Regions from separate parts of the Paenibacillus sp. FSL H3-0286 genome, predicted to be linked through region 2. Evidence: riboswitches for the same ligand, from Rfam matches in the RefSeq annotation. Region 2 holds a riboswitch; each other region holds the start of a gene.
The links. A riboswitch is a leader RNA that binds a small molecule or an ion and turns the genes downstream of it on or off. The one in region 2 is predicted to bind thiamine pyrophosphate.
Positions count from the first base shown of each region.

Region 1: another riboswitch for thiamine pyrophosphate. It lies ahead of MHB37_RS13765 (ABC transporter ATP-binding protein); the one in region 2 lies ahead of thiC (phosphomethylpyrimidine synthase ThiC).
Region 3: another riboswitch for thiamine pyrophosphate. It lies ahead of MHB37_RS02115 (ABC transporter substrate-binding protein); the one in region 2 lies ahead of thiC (phosphomethylpyrimidine synthase ThiC).
Region 4: another riboswitch for thiamine pyrophosphate. It lies ahead of MHB37_RS09315 (thiamine phosphate synthase); the one in region 2 lies ahead of thiC (phosphomethylpyrimidine synthase ThiC).

Region 1 is NZ_CP150285.1:3,071,009-3,075,223, reverse strand. It holds gene MHB37_RS13775 (amino acid ABC transporter permease) at 1-603, opposite strand, end outside; gene MHB37_RS13770 (amino acid ABC transporter substrate-binding protein) at 657-1,493, opposite strand; TPP riboswitch at 1,716-1,819, shown strand; gene MHB37_RS13765 (ABC transporter ATP-binding protein) at 2,018-2,713, shown strand; gene MHB37_RS13760 (ABC transporter permease) at 2,694-3,470, shown strand; gene MHB37_RS13755 (ABC transporter substrate-binding protein) at 3,467-4,215, shown strand, end outside.
Region 2 is NZ_CP150285.1:6,326,308-6,330,522, forward strand. It holds gene MHB37_RS28145 (phosphotransferase) at 1-291, opposite strand, end outside; gene thiC (phosphomethylpyrimidine synthase ThiC) at 377-2,119, opposite strand; TPP riboswitch at 2,223-2,331, opposite strand; gene MHB37_RS28155 (beta-galactosidase) at 2,403-4,215, opposite strand, start outside.
Region 3 is NZ_CP150285.1:478,804-483,018, forward strand. It holds gene MHB37_RS02105 (ABC transporter permease) at 1-171, opposite strand, end outside; gene MHB37_RS02110 (MTH1187 family thiamine-binding protein) at 168-461, opposite strand; gene MHB37_RS02115 (ABC transporter substrate-binding protein) at 652-1,701, opposite strand; TPP riboswitch at 1,863-1,973, opposite strand; gene MHB37_RS02120 (hypothetical protein) at 2,132-3,583, opposite strand; gene MHB37_RS02125 (MFS transporter) at 3,656-4,215, opposite strand, start outside.
Region 4 is NZ_CP150285.1:2,182,311-2,186,525, forward strand. It holds gene MHB37_RS09305 (GDSL-type esterase/lipase family protein) at 1-390, shown strand, start outside; gene MHB37_RS09310 (SDR family oxidoreductase) at 628-1,500, shown strand; TPP riboswitch at 1,588-1,689, shown strand; gene MHB37_RS09315 (thiamine phosphate synthase) at 1,803-2,408, shown strand; gene thiS (sulfur carrier protein ThiS) at 2,447-2,650, shown strand; gene MHB37_RS09325 (thiazole synthase) at 2,706-3,473, shown strand; gene thiH (2-iminoacetate synthase ThiH) at 3,507-4,215, shown strand, end outside.

The DNA.
Region 1 (4,215 bases), 3.3 Mb from region 2:
GAACACTAAATAAAACAATCCTGCTTCGGAGTATACCAGCAGAGGCTCATAAGTGGTAGAGGCTACCTGCTGAGCAGTTCTAAACATCTCCGTATAGGTGATGATCGCTGCAAGCGATGTATCTTTGACCAAGCTAATAAAAGAATTGGATAACGGCGGTACAGAAACGCGTGCAGCTTGTGGCAGAATTACGCGGCGCAGAGCCTGCCCACGAGTCATCCCGACTGAGAAGGCAGCTTCCCACTGGCCTTTATGTATCGACAGGATAGCAGCGCGTACGATTTCCGATGAGTAAGCCCCTACGCTAAGGGTAAATCCAATGGTGGCGGCAATGAAAGGGTCGAGTACAATACCAACAGCCGGCAAACCATAAAATATAATAAATAGCTGCACTAACAACGGGGTTCCCCGAATGACCCATACATAAAAACGGGCGATTAGCTTCGGAATTACCCACGGTGAAAGACGTGCCAACGCGGTTAGGATCGCCAAAATCAATCCAAGCACAAAGGAAAGTAGCGCCAACGGAATGGTAAAAGCCACCCCGGCTTTAAGCAGGGGTAGCAGTGTATCTAAGAAAATTTGTATTTTGCGGTCATCCATTATTCAGACATCCTTTTTAGCTTCTAGGCTTAATTAGCCTTGCTAGCCTTGTATTATTTTGAAACGTCAGCTCCAAAGTATTTCTCGGAAATTTTCAAGTACGTTCCATCACTTTTCATCTCTTTAATCGCATCACTGACCGCATTCACCAGCTCATCATTGCCTTTCAGGAATACCGCGGCACTTTGTGAGCCTTCAGGAATCTCATCAACCACTTTAATTTTTGCATCTGGTTTTTGTTTTTTCAGATCCAGATAAGACAAGCCATCATTCACAGTTGCATCAATACGTCCCGAAGTCAGCAGGTCCATCGCTTGATTGAAACCGTCCGTAGCTACGATTTCAGCACCGTTCTCACGAGCGATGTCGGATAAGTTACTGGTCAGGGATTGTCCGGCTTTTTTACCCTTTAGATCAGCAAAGGTCTTAATATCCTCATTGTTTTCGCTCACGATCAATACTGCCTTGGATACAATATAGGGTTCAGAGAAATCATATTTCACTTTGCGATCTTCGTTAATGGAAACTTCATTAAAAATGACATCAAACCGTTTCGCATCCATCCCAGCAAAAATACCATCCCACTGAGTTTCAAAAAATTCAGCTTCAACACCTAAACGTTTGGCTACTTCTTCGGCAATTTCCACGTCAAAACCCGTCAATTTCCCCGCAGTGTCATGATAAGTAAAAGGTGCATAAGTCCCTTCTGTACCTATCCGCAATTTGCCGCTGGCCTTCACAGCCTCCAAACTGTTTTGCGCTGAAGATGCTGCTCCACCATTCGTTCCAGCTGTTGGTTCAGCAGCCGTATTGGTATTCGAATTATTGCCGCAAGCCGCTACAAGGACCACGGTTAACGCCAATATAATAGTTAAACTCCATTTTTTCATTATTAAATCCCCTCTCTCTATCCGGTTTTTTTCCGGTAAATTGAATAGTACACTGCCATCACATGATCGTCAATACTTTTTTCCGATTATGTACATCGGAATTGTAATATTAACTAGATTTCTACTTATATCTTACCCAATCTTGGATTAATCCTTCACTTCTTTCTCTCTTTACTTCTCAGAAAGATATGGTATATTTATAAACAAATTAATATGGACCTGTTATTTCACTAGGGGAGTCGGCCGACTGAGACGGAGCTTCAAGCTCCGGACCCTTGGAACCTGATCTGGATCATACCAGCGGAGGGAAGTGGAGCAGAATTTTCATCAAGCATGTTAAGTGTTATTATGCAGAATGAACTTTTTGACCCATTCATTTCCTCTGGAAATGGATGGGTCTTTATTTGTTTAGGCGCTCCACAAAAATATTAGGAGGTTAGATCATCACGACCATTTTATCTATTCAAGGCCTAACCTACTCTTTTCCGGAAACTGAACAACCCCCTGTATTCGCAAAACTATCCATGGATATCAGGCAAGGGGAATTCGTCTCCGTAGTAGGTGCTAGCGGATGCGGGAAAAGCACATTTTTCAAAACGGTTGCCGGTTTACTCGAACCTACTCATGGAAAAATAAAACTCCCTACGCTCCCCTCAACCGCTAGTCGTTTAGGTCAGATCGCTTATATGCCTCAGCAGGATTTATTGCTGCCTTGGAGAACAGTGCTCGACAACTGCCTTTTGCCCTGGGAGATCATGCCCAGATTTAGTAAACAGGAAACAATCATTCAGATTCGGGAAATGTTGGCCCGCTTCGGCTTAACAGATGTAGAGAAGGCTTATCCCCATGAACTTTCGGGAGGAATGAAACAGCGAGTCGCATTTCTGCGCACCTTAGTGGCTGGAGGCGGAAGTGGCCTTATGCTGCTGGATGAGCCCTTTGGCGCTCTCGATGCCATGACCAAACGTGAGATACACCGTTGGCTGTTGGAGTTATGGGGTGAACTGAATCAGACGATTATGCTCATCACTCATGATCTGGAAGAAGCACTATTGCTCAGTGATCGAATTTATTTATTATCTGGCGGTGCGCACAGCGAATTACAGGAGATCATTGTCGATCTACCAAAACCAAGACATTATAAGATGAACTATGAACCCCGGTTTATAGCACTACGGGCAGAGTTGGAGCGAAGATTGCATGCAACCTATACCTTTTAAAAAACATCTAGACAACTATGGTCCCTTCCTTCTTCTGGTACTGCTCATTCTTGTAATCTGGGAGTCAGCTGTTCGCCTTCACTTGATTCCAGCCTTTATTCTCCCTGCACCTTCATCTATTGGCATCGCATTGATCGAGCACAGGCAATTATTATTTGGACAGCATTTATTAGCGACGTTGCAGGAGATACTGGTAGGTTTTGTCCTTTCTGTGATTTTTGGTGTATTGCTGGGTATTGGAATGTTCCTGTTTCGCCCCGTAGAAAAGGCCATCTATCCCTTCCTTATCATTAGCCAGACGGTCCCATTAATTGCGCTATCGCCCATTTTTATTATGTGGTTCGGATATTCGCTGTGGAGCAAAGTGGCTGTGGTGTTTTTGACGGCTTTTTTTCCAGTTGTAGTGAGTACATATGATGGACTTCGTACAAGTGGCCAGACTTACAAGGACTTATTATTAACATTTGGTGCAAACCGCTGGCAGCTGCTTGTCAAAACCCAAATTCCACTGGCGTTGCCTGCTTTTTTCTCTGGCTTAAAGCTGTCCATTGTATACTGCGTCATCGGAGCTACTATCGGGGAATGGCTCGGCGGCAGTAAAGGACTCGGTTACTTCAGCCGCAGAATGGCCGGAAATATGCAGAGCGATGAAATGTTCGCGGCTGTATTTCTGCTGTCCGCGCTTGGTGTTGTGCTTTTTCTGGCGATAGCTTTACTCGAACAATTATTTTTAAAGAAAAGAGGATCTAACCAATGAATCATTTAAAATCCCCACAACGAGGACTTATTTCTGTATTTCTAGTATGCACACTTTTGCTCTTAAGCAGCTGCGGGAAGGCAGACAAGCTAAATAACAACTCCCAAACCGGTTCCTCCAATACCGATAATAAGCAGTCACACAAGCTGACGATTATGCTTGATTGGTATCCCAATGCCGTTCATTCCTTTCTATACGCTGCGCAACAGCAAGGATTTTTCCAAGAGGAAGGTTTGGATGTCGAGATCAAAATGCCTGCGGACAGCAATGACGCCCTAAAGCTTGTAGCAGCAAATCAAATTGATCTAGCGCTCAGTTATCAGCCTCAGGTGCTTATGGCACGCGGAGAGAAAATCCCTGTACGTTCGATTGCAGCAATCGTGCGGCATCCACTGAATCATCTGATGGTTCCTCAGGCAGGCAGTATTCATAGTCCCAAAGAGCTCGTGGGAAAACAAATCGGCTACTCCTCCATTCCGCTCTATGAAGCGATGATTCGGACAATGATCCAGAGTGATGGAGGCGATCCTTCATCCGCCAAGCTGATTGATGTAGGTTTTGACCTTATCCCTGCGATCTCTACAGGACAAGTGGACGCAATAATGGGCGGATTCATCAACCATGAACAACTGATCCTTGAAAAAGAGGGACATCCGGTCACCTCGCTTAATCCAACGGATTACGGAGTACCTGACTATTATGAGCTTGTGCTGGTGGCCAGCGAACAAGGATTGCAAAATTCTGA
Region 2 (4,215 bases):
CAATAAAACTTTATGGTTATAAGCCAACAATTCGGGACATGGGAGCCCCTGTAGATACAGTCTTTTCTGTTGAGAAAAAGCAAAGTTCAGCTCTTCTGGGTTATACAATTTATATCTTTTTTTGTTGTATTGTTTAAGTAGAAATGGTCCTGAATCCGTTATGATTTTCCATTTAAGATTTAACCAGCCACGTTTTATTGGGGTAGCATGAAGGACTTTCAATCCAAAAAAATGATAGAAACTATTACTTAAATCCTCTAAAATGGCTTCCTCTGAACGAATCGCTTCCATTTCATCAACTCCTATCTATTCAAAGTATAAAAGAAGAAGCCGCCAATGACGACTTCTTTTAGATATTTCTTTTTAGCAGAAAAAGTTATCTATAAATGAGGCTCCCGCCTTGGAGAAACTCTTGCGCCTTCTCTTGCATTCCTGATTCAATTCTCGTCGTATTCCGGATATTATGAGAGATCTTCATACTGCAAAATTTCGGCCCGCACATGGAACAGAAATGAGCTGTTTTAGCGCCTTCCGCAGGCAATGTCTCATCATGATATTCGAGCGCTCGCTCAGGATCTAACGATAAATGAAATTGATCACGCCAACGAAATTCAAAACGGGCTTTCGAAAGAGCATTATCCCGGTCTTGTGCTCCTTTATGCCCTTTCGCCAAATCTGCGGCATGAGCCGCTATTTTATAAGTAATGACCCCTATACGTACATCTTCCTTATTAGGCAGGCCAAGATGTTCCTTCGGAGTTACGTAACATAACATAGCTGTACCGAACCAACCAATCATCGCTGCACCTATAGCAGAGGTAATATGATCATAACCAGGCGCAATATCTGTAGTCAGTGGACCTAATGTATAAAAAGGGGCTTCGTTACAGGTTTCAAGTTGCTTATCCATATTCTCTTTAATCAAGTGCATCGGCACATGTCCTGGACCCTCTACCATTACCTGTACATCATGACTCCAAGCTATAGCTGTTAATTCACCTAACGTCTCTAACTCGGCAAATTGTGCTTCATCATTCGCATCAGCAATCGAACCCGGACGTAATCCATCGCCTAGGGAAAAAGAAACATCGTACAGCTTCATGATTTCACATATCTCTTCAAAATGTGTATATAAAAAGTTCTCTTGATGATGCGCAAGACACCATGCCGCCATGATGGAGCCACCTCTTGAAACAATGCCTGTCATACGTTGTGCAGTCAACGGGATATAACGAAGCAGAACCCCCGCATGAATGGTAAAATAATCAACCCCTTGCTCCGCTTGCTCAATGAGCGTATCACGGTATACTTCCCACGTTAAATCTTCCGCTTTCCCATTCACTTTTTCCAACGCTTGATAGATAGGCACCGTTCCAATAGGAACAGGAGAATTACGGATGATCCACTCGCGTGTCGTATGAATGTTTTTACCTGTTGAGAGATCCATTATATTATCTGCACCCCAGCGGGTGGCCCATCTCATCTTCTCTACCTCTTCCTCTATGGATGAGGATACTGCGGAATTTCCTATATTGGCATTGATCTTCACTAAAAAATTGCGTCCAATAATCATTGGTTCACTCTCTGGATGATTGATATTCGCTGGAATGATGGCGCGGCCGCGGGCTACTTCATCTCTTACAAATTCCGGTGCCACATTCTCACGAATCGCAACGTATTCCATTTCCGAAGTAATAATCCCTTTGCGTGCATAATGCATTTGAGAGACATTACGCCCCTTTTTCGCTCGCAAAGGTTTTCTATGGAGCGCTGGAAACACTTCCGCCACAGCTTTTCCCGTTGCATTTCCGTTATCTTCAGGCTTCACGGTTCTTCCTTCGTACGCTTCTGCATCCCCTCGTTCCTCAATCCAGCTTAGACGATTGGGCTCTAACCCCTGACGAATATCAGTATGAATATTAGCATCCGTGTAAGCCCCGCTTGTGTCATAAACATGAATTGGGGCATTCTCCTCTTCGCCGTCTATGCCCGCAGTTGGACTAAGTGAGATCTCCCGCATAGGCACCTGAATATCAGACCGTGAACCCTTTACATACACTTTTTGACTTGCTGGAAAAGCTGATAGATTGATTGGATCGTTGTTCAATTCGCTTGTCATCTCAATTCCTCCTATAAGGTGATTTGATCAAGCGGAGACGGTCTACTCCCCACACATAGAAAAGGCCACATCTGTATAAGATGCGGCCTTAGAGTAGACAAATAGAAATAGAGCTCCATTTCCTCCGCTGGCATTATCCAGATCAGGTTTGACGGTCGATAGTTATAACTATCCTCTCAGCCTGGTCCCACCAAGCTCCCGTGACTATATAATTGCTACTTCAAAGTATAACCGAAAAGAGAGAATTATCCAAATCTACTCAAATGTGAGATCAATGTATACGTTAGTTTAACACCAATACCCCAAATCCTTCCAGAAGCACCTCGCCCGACAATGTTGTGCCGCTCAGTAAATCTGTTTTGGTCTCACGAAGATGGATCGTGACAGGAGTCTCACTATAATTAAGCAAAAAAGCATAACTGGAAGAAGCTCCGGTACGGACTTGCAGCTCTACCTCTTCTGGGAGCTCCAGCCAATCTGCTGGCGATTGTAGATCAATTAAATTTATGATCTCAGCCGCTGCCTGTTCATTAAATACGGCTCCGTAATACCAAACCTCACCCTTGCCGCGACGATTTTTAGTTACCGCCGGTTTTCCCGCATAATAATCAGAGGCGTAAACCGCCATCACTTCAACCGAAGCTTCCTCTATTTTGAGAATATCATTAAAGTCATCTGCTCCTGTAACGACTTCGGTCACGCCCGACCAGCTAATTGTTGTTGGCTGACGACTGCCCTTAACCATTGTGAATTCTTCAACTGTGATCCCGCATAGATCCTTAGCAGCACCTGGGAAAGGACGCATATAACATTGACCGCGCTCATCCTTATAGCCAGTTCTACAGCCGAAGATCAGTTTGCCGCCTTGCTGAACATATTCATCCAGCAGTGCTGCTGTCTCATCTGTCATAATCGCTGGGTGAGGATAGATAAGCACGTCGTACCTTGCAAGCTCCTCCAGCGTTGTTTTTTTGCGTAAATAGAGTACGTCATTCGGGATATGCTTCCGCTGAAGCGCCTTGTACCACTCCTTATTGCTCTTCCACATAAACGGGCCATGCCAAACATCGTATTCTCCATCCCACTCATTGTCATAATCACGAACAATAGCAATGTTAGCCTGATTACGAGTACCGACAAACGCATGACCTGCTGCTGCCAGCTCCTGACCGATCTGCCCCGCTTCCCGTACTCTCCGGTTAGGCTGATTATGATAGTCATTGATTCCATGCCAATAAATTTCATTGCCCATCGTAGCTGTCCGCCAGCGGAAATATAACACCATATCTGCTCCATGAGCGATCGACTGATAAGTCCATAACCGCATCTGCCCGGGCTTTGGAGAAGGCATATCCATCCGGTTCACCCAGCCACCCGGGCCCGACTGCTGCTCCATAATGCAGAAATTCGGGGATATCGAACGAACAACAGATAACGACAATCCCCAGCCTCTATCATTCAGCGGATTCTGCTCATTCGGGTCATAAAAAATAGTAGAGAACTGAGGATAGGAATCATAACTGAAGAAATCCAGCAGTTCATCCGTCATTTCATGGCTATCGAGATGCCCGAACAGACCGTTCGTGGTTACCCACTGCTTAGGGGCAAGTTTACGGATGATATCCGCTTGGTTTTTGGCAAAAGAAATTGTATTGTCCGAAATAAACCGTTTTTCATCCAATGCCTGATGAGGATTGGGTTGCTTCGGTACTGGAGTCGGACGTGGAAGATAGACCTGAGACCAGTCACTATAGCTTTGATTCCAAAAAACAGCTCCCCAAGCCTCGTTCAAATGCTCAAGTGTAACATATTTCTGCTGTAGCCATTCCCGGAAAGCCTTATGGTCACTCTCCGAATAAAATTCACTGATCTCACAGTTGAGCTCATTATCAATTTGCCAGCCAACTACACCCGGATGATTGCCGTAATGTTCAGCCATTTGTTCTGCAATACGCGCACACAGTTCCCGGTATTTAGGACTGCTGTAATTATAATGACGGCGCATGCCATGCTGAAGTGTAACACCTTCGTAGGTTACATTTAAAACTTCGGGATACTTATCAGTCAACCAAGCTGGAGGCGTCGCCGTCGGAGTA
Region 3 (4,215 bases), 1.2 Mb from region 2:
CGTATGAGCCCAAAGACCAGAAGCGTTACTGGTGGATTCACGAGCAATATCAGCAGGACTCGGCAGAATCCAGGATTCAATATGAAATACAGATACAGATAGCTGCCATACGGTTAAAAAGAAGACGACCGCCACAAGGGGCGGCCATATTAGCTTCCAGGTCGATCTCACGGCCGATATTTCTCCGTCAATTTATCCATGCTGATTCCGTTAGGATTATGAGCGATTTTGATCTGCGAAATTACGCTTGGACTGCCTGCTTCGATCAACGCCTCCTGCATCTGACGCACAACCTCCAGCAGCTCGCTAAGCTCACCTTCCATTGTGGTTTCCAGTGGATTCACTTGATGTTTAACACCGGATTTCTGAATGACCTCAATCGCTTTATCTACGTATGGGATGGAATCCTCATTGTTCGGTGTTTTTGGAATTACTTGAATGCTTAGTAGGGTGTTAGCCACAATAATCAATCCTCTCATTTTATAAGGTAAGTTCAAAAAGCCAACTTTGATAACGAAGTAACTCAGGAAGCAAACTCGACATCGAATCTTGAACGAACTTGGGAAGTCCGGTACTCACGTAGCACATCACTACGCTCCGTTCCTCCTTCCTCAAGTAACGTCCAACCTTCTTGGTTCTGAAGTCCGCTCTCTACTCCGCCGGTAAAAAATCATTACTGAATGCACTAGCAGCATCCAGCGGTTTATCCAGCAACTTCAGATCATACATCCAGTCGCCGTAATTTTGCCAGACCTCGGTTTTTTGCTCGCCCCAGCGGGCAGCATCGTCCTTGTATTTTGGGCTAAGCCATTTTTGGCTAGCTAGGACAAGGTCGGCGTCCAGGTCAGGAACGGCCTTCGATAACATACCGGCAGCCTCTTCCGGATGATCAATGGCATACTGATAACCTTTTGATGTGGCTTTCATGAAGGCCTTCACCAGATCAGGATGATCTGCAATTTGCTTCTCACTCGTCGTCAGCACAGGCGTGTAATAATCGAGCTGTGGCGCATAATCCTTTAAGTACAGCATATCCAATGGCTCGCCACGCAACTCAGCCTCAACACCAGTCCAAGCGTAGAAAATCCAGGCGAAATCAATGTCACGTTTGACGGCGGTAAAATAATCAGCTTCACCGATACTGATCAGCTTCACCTTTTTCACATCGCCACCTTCAGGATCCATGATAGCTTTCATGGCTGCTTCTTCGGCCGGTGAGCCCCAGCCTCCGTAGGTTTTACCTTCGAAATCCTTTGGTGATTTAATATTGCGATCTACTGGAGCAGCGAATCCCGACGTATTATGCTGAATAATAGCTGCTATCGAGACAAGGGGTACGCCTTGTAGACGGGCTAGTGTTAATCCTTCTTGGGCGCTGATGCCAAATGCGGCTTCGCCAGAAGTAACCATAGTATCAGAACCCGCTGCGCCTGGCTGAACGATCTCGACGTCCAGACCTTCTTCAGCGTAGTAACCAAGATCCTTAGCTACGTATAGACCGGTATGATTCGTGTTCGGTGTCCAGTCGAGTGCGACTTTAACTTTGGTGAGCTCTTTTGGAGCATCCGTCCCAGCCGCAGCAGTTGGATCAGTAGCATTTGCTTTGTTTCCGGCTGTATTCCCATTGTTGCTGCCGCATCCGGCAATGGCAAGAATGAGTACACAGGTGAGGCACAACGTAAGTGCTTTTTTAAGGTGCATGTCTTCTTCTCTCCTTTAAGGTTACAAGAATCCCGTCTTCACAACATGAACCGTAAAGTGTAGTATGTACGTTTTTCTACATCTTTTAGTGATCTTACAAAAAAAGCGCCCCGAGTGATCGGGACGCTGGCTTGGCGCAAGGTTAGTTAAGGTCACAGGGACCAGAACCAATTGGCGATTCCTACGCTGGCATTATCCAGATCAGGTATAAGGGTCAGTATCTTGTGGGATACAATCTCAGCCGGCCAATTCCAGCACCCCTGGTTCTATGAAGTTAACGGGTATTTCTATGTGCAATATAAGTAAGCATAAGTTTTGTACCCATACTTTATATCTTATATTTCTCGCATACGGTGTATTATAGACGGCTGTACTCAGAATGTCTAGTAGTGCACTCCTGAATTTTTCCAATCCAGTAGTTTCTTTTTTGCTAGTCTAGATCTTTATATTTTTTGCGGTGACGCCGTTTAAGCTCACTAACCAGCGCCCCTAGCGTGAGGACAACGCTGATCAGAATCCCGCTCATGATCACGAAGAGGGCAAGAAATTCAAAGGGAGAATAACCAATCATTTTACTCCATTGAATCTTTCCATCCAGATCGTCAATGACCTGATTCATGCCGTAAATCCCGCTTACTACCGTAAATACAGTAAGAATCATCAGCAGATTATCCCGTCGCTTGGATTGAAACTTATCCTGATACTGAAACAGGTCATTTAAGGTTTCTTTCACTTCCTCGAACAAAGCGTCGTTTCCGTATACTTTACGCAGCTGAAGAAATATCTCCCGGCCCTGCGACTGGGAAATCAACTCCAAGAAGTAGAACTTTGCCGAGAACTTATTAATGGAGTAGATTAGATTGTCTATTTCCTCATAATCATGATTAATCCGAAGTCGGGAGTGCATATTGGCGAGCTTTAGCAGAACGATTTTGTGGAAAATATTGAGTAAAAATCCGTAATAATATTGCCCGTACATCTGGTTGGCTAGACTAACAGCAATCTCCTGTTCAGCGCGGGTCATGCAGCAAAAGGTTTGCTCATTCATCATATAATATGTGTCTGGACCCCAGCGATTATAGGAATGCTCATGACAATAGTTTGCAATATACGCTGGATCGCTGGCACTGGCATAGGGCTTTCCGTTCAGATTAATTCCATCAAGCTGTGAGGCGCGATAGCGTAGATTTACACTAATCTCATCAGAGCTTTCTTCATTCTGAAAGCCGTAAAAAGCTTGCACCTGCATTCTTTCATCTACGAAAAAAGGAAGGGTCTCGAAATAAGCCCCATTGATATCCGATTGATCCAGATATGGCTCCAGTCCATCCACCAAATTTCGGAAGACAAAATCCTCTACCATCTCATAGGTCTGTTCCCCGCAATGAATATAAGTGTAATCATCCTGTATGAAGGTATTCTCTAGCGCACGGAAACGATCCGCGAATTCTAGGGCAATACTAAAGGGAATTGAATCCCCCTCCAGCTGGACACGTATCGTCACGAATCCAAGCTGAAAAGGACATATGAATATATCCGTCGAGAGAATTTTGAAAAATATAGATTGCTGCGGAATCTCCAGAATGCAGTCGAGATTATTTACTCTGGAAAAACGGCGGAACGAGTCGGCATCCTTCCTGCGTGGAAAAAGGACATGTGCAGCAAACGGTAAATAGGTGCGCTCCATACGTTCATGGGAAACACAGTAGCCATCTCCGTAATAGGCAGCTTCAAGCTCTTTATTATCCAGAAAAAAACGTGTGAAGCCGTCGTCCTGTAATTGCTGGATAAGCTGCTTAGAATCGCCCTTTTTTATAGAAAAGGGAAATATAAACTGCATGAGCGCAGTATGTAACAAAGGCTCAGTTGAAGACTCATTCATTCATCGTCCATCCTTGTGCTCAGAATATGCTTATAGATCACATTACCCTAAAAGGATAACGTTGATACTGTTCTAAATACGGGAACTCTTTCCTTTCAACGCTTGCATGGACTGGAACCTCCATGCGGCAATGCTTAGCAGAAACAAGAAGGCGGCAAAAGCGGCCAGTAATCCGGCTGTTTGTGCCACTTCTAAATGGTCCATAGACCAGCCCATAAACAGAGGTAGCAAAGCACCGCCAACACCTCCGGAAGCAATCATAATGCTGGGTGTTGACTCTTCGGTGCCAGGCAGCATTTTGCTGGAGTAGACTAAAGCAATGGAGAAAATACCGGACATAAACAGCCCCAGCAGCAGAATTACAATGAAAGCAGCCATTCGATTGTCAGTGAACGGAAAGAGTGCCAGCAGTAACAAGGTTAGTAAACAGCTGCTGAGAATGTACACGCGATAAGATATTTTTTCGGCAATTACACCCGCAAACAATCTTCCTGTAGACATCGCCAGCCAAAAGAAAGTGACTGTCAGTGCTGCGGCAGACTCCGTCATCCCTAGCTTGGCAATAAAGATAGCCGGCATAAAGTTGACTAAACTCATCTCTGTGCCTACATAAAGAAAAAAGAAAACGATGA
Region 4 (4,215 bases), 2.9 Mb from region 2:
ATTCTCTATGACGTTTACCAAATAAAGTTTGCTAATAAACCTAAGTACATGACTGATTATAACGGCACAGCAGTAGTGCCAGGAGCTCCTGGCTATGATTCGAATCTGGAGCCAGGAGCTAGGGGTGCGATGTACTATCCTCTTGTATCCTGGACGCAGCTTGTTGATACAGCGGACATTTCTCCTTATTTAATTTCAAAAGTGAAAAGTGCATATGAATTAGGACTCATTAGATCTGAAGTGGGGATTGCCAGAGGCGAAATGGTCAATGGGACAGAACTAGAACCTAAAGCTATAGTGACCCGGGAGAAAGCGGCCAAAGCTCTGTACTTTATGTGGGTGCTGGAACATGAAGTGAATGCAGAAAATCATGTTTCTTCTCTAAAATAGTTAGGGTGAACAATTCAAGGCACAGCAGCGATGCTGTGTCTATTTGTATGCAGTGAATTCCTCTCCACTTACAGCAGTATATCTCTCACGGTTGTTTATATCTACTTTCATTGTGGTAAGTAAGATTCGTAAAGCGATTTAAGAAAATGACAAACCCAGCGTATAAACGTGCATAGTTGTGCCATCCTAAGACGATCAGTTAACTATCAATTTGCTTAACGAGAGGAGATAGGGAAGATGTCAGGCAACAATAAACAAGCTACAAAAACCTTACCCCCACAGGAGCAGCATCATCAGCCAGGGATTGAGAGTGAAATGACACCGCTGCCCAAATACGAGCCGGCAAATTATAAAGCAGCAGGTAAACTGCAAGACAAGGCGGCGTTAATTACCGGTGGAGACAGCGGAATTGGGCGTGCAGTTGCTGTGCTTTTTGCTAAAGAAGGCGCTGATGTGGTCATTTCATATCTTAATGAACACTCAGATGCAGAGGAAACTAAACGTCAGGTCGAGCAGGAAGGCCGCAAATGTATCCTAATTCCAGGTGATATCGGTGACGAGAAATTCTGTAAGGATCTTATTAAACAGACGGTGGAGGGCTTAGGAAAGCTTGATATTCTCATCAATAACGCGGCAGAGCAACATCCGCAAGCTAAGATCGAGGATATTACTTCCGAGCAGCTTGAGCGTACTTTCCGTACGAATATATTTGCGATGTTCTATTTAACAAAAGCAGCTATGCCTCATTTAAAAGCAGGATCTACAATTATAAATACAACTTCAATTACCGCTTATCGCGGAAGCCCGCAGCTGCTGGACTATTCATCAACTAAAGGAGCTATTCTTAGCTTCACACGATCCTTGTCCACGAATCTGGCAGAGAAGGGCATACGGGTAAACGGTGTTGCACCAGGTCCAATCTGGACACCGCTGATTCCCTCTACCTTTGATGCAAAACAGGTTAGCGAGTTTGGAGGTACACAGCCTATGAAACGGCCTGGACAACCAGAAGAGCTGGCACCAGCCTATGTATATCTGGCCTCTGACGATTCCAGTTATGTGACTGGACAGGTTATTCATGTAAATGGTGGCGAGGTAGTAAACGGTTAGATCAGTACAGCTAATGTGAATAAATGGGTGTATTTCAATAAAAAAATATGTTACTATAAACCACGTTAGCATTTTAAAATTGTATATTTATGTCACTAGGGGTGCCGATTGGCTGAGACGGAATGGATTTCCGGACCCTTTGAACCTGATCTGGTTAAGACCAGCGTAGGGAAGTGGAGAACGAATTTCTGTTGTCGGGCTATTTGTAGTGCCGTCTATATACAGATTCTGACTGCCTTCCTTACGGGGGGCAGTTTTTTTGTTTTTTACTGACCTACAGGGAAGTGAGAGAGGAGATCGTGATGTTGCAAGCTGAGATCCATCTAATATCAGACGGCAAGCTACAACTGAGACATTTTGTTGAACTAGCTGGCACGGTGCAGACATGGGTCGATTATATTCACCTGAGAGATAAGCAATGTCCTGCATGCGAACTGCTCGCTGCGGCACAGCAGCTGTTGGCTGCCGGTATGCCCGCTACCAAACTGATAATCAACGACCGGATAGATGTAGCATTGGCAGCTGGTGCCGCGGGGGTTCAGTTGGCTTGGCACAGTCTGAGTCCGGTTACAGCCCGGCGAATTGCACCTCAGCTTCGGCTGGGGAGATCGGTTCATTCTCCGGAAGAAGCGGCGAATGCCTCAGAGCAGGGAGCTGATTATTGCTTGTTTGGTCATGTATTTCCCTCGGATAGCAAGTTAGGGCTGCCCGCACGTGGGTTAGAGCTGCTTGCAGAAACGGTGAAGACCAGCTCTATTCCTGTAATTGCGATTGGCGGAATTAGCCCCGCTAATGCGGCGCAGATCATCAGGAAAGGTGCGGCAGGAGTTGCTGTGATGTCCGGTATTTGCGGAGCGGATGATCCTTATGAGGCCGCCAAAGCTATTCATAAGGCGGTTCATTCATAGCCTGGAGGTAACAGCATGGGCGAAGGGGGTGATTCAGAATGAAGCTGTTGATTAACGGGAAATCCGCAGAGTGTTCTGGTGGTATTCAAACTATAGCTGATTTGATCAGTCTTCCTGAGTGGTCGGGTCGTCTGATGATCATTGAGCTGAATGGAGAAATTGTCAGTAAGGAGAATTATGAAAGTACTGCTCTGAGCGAGGATGATCGTTTGGAACTGGTGCACTTTGTTGGTGGGGGTTGAGATGGAGCGGTATAGAATTTTGAGAAATTTATACGAACCAAAGGGAGGTAATTTCATGCATGACCCGTTACATATTGGCGGCATCGAATTAACCAGTAGATTATTTATCGGAACCGGAAAATATAGCCGGAATACGTTGATCCCCGAAGTGATCGCAAGCTCTGGTTCTCAGGTGATTACTGTAGCGCTTCGCCGAGTGGACCCGCAAGGTGGAGCAGAAAATATCATGAACCACATTCCCGGCCACATGACTCTTCTGCCTAATACCTCAGGAGCGCGTACAGCGGAAGAGGCAGTCCGTATTGCAAGATTAGCAAGAGCTGCGGGACTGGGGAACTGGGTCAAGATCGAAGTGATCAATGATCAGAAATACCTGCTTCCAGATAATCTGGAGACCATACGAGCTACAGAGATTTTAGCAGCGGAGGGTTTTGTAGTATTGCCATATATGAGTCCGGACCTTTCGGCTGCTTTACGTCTGAGAGATGCCGGTGCTGCTGCTGTGATGCCGCTTGGTGCGCCGATCGGGACGAATCGCGGCCTGCGCACTAAGGAGCTTGTGCGTATTCTTATTGAAGAAGTGAATTTGCCGATTATTGTAGACGCCGGGATTGGCAAGCCCTCGGAAGCGGCGGAAGCAATGGAGATGGGGGCCGCTGCTGTTCTGCTTAATACGGCTATTGCAACGGCACGTAATCCGCTCGTCATGGCGGAAGCGTTCCGCGAGGCGATATCCGCTGGCCGCAAAGCTTATTTGGCAGGACTCGGTCCTGTAGAAGAAGTTGCTTTTGCTTCGTCACCGTTGACTGGATTTTTGAACTGAATTTGATAGGTCACGAAAGGAGGGAAGATTAGCATGAGCTTTTTTGACACACTGGCCCGCTTGGAGCAGTATCCTTATGAGCAACTGTGGAAGGAGTTCCGGGAGGATGACGTTAAGCGGGCGCTTGGAAAAGACAAGCTGAACGAAAATGATTTGCTGGCATTGCTCTCTCCGGCAGCAACGCCGCTGCTAGAGGAGATGGCGTTGGCTGCACAGCGACTGACCCGTGCACATTTTGGTTATTCGATGCAGCTGTTCACACCGATGTATCTTGCGGATTTTTGTGTGAATCATTGTACCTACTGCAGCTTCAGCTCCATTTATGATTTTCCGCGCAAAAAGCTGTCCTTGGAGGAGGTTCGCAGGGAGGCTGAGAAGATTGCAGCTACAGGTCTGCGGCATATCCTCATTTTGACTGGTGAATCGCGCCGGGAGAATCCTGTCTCATATATTAAGGATTGCGTAGATGTACTCAGGGAATTTTTTTCCTCTGTCAGTATTGAGATAAATCCTCTATCAACTGCAGAATATAAAGAGCTTCTTCAAGCAGGGGTGGATGGATTAACACTATACCAAGAGGTGTACCACCAGGAGACTTACAGAAAGCTGCATGTTAAAGGGCCTAAAAGAAACTACCGGAATCGCCTGGATGCACCTGAACGCGGCTGTCAGGCAGGTTTTCGTTCTGTGAATATTGGTACGTTGCTCGGGATGTATGATTGGCGGCAAGAAGCATTCCAAA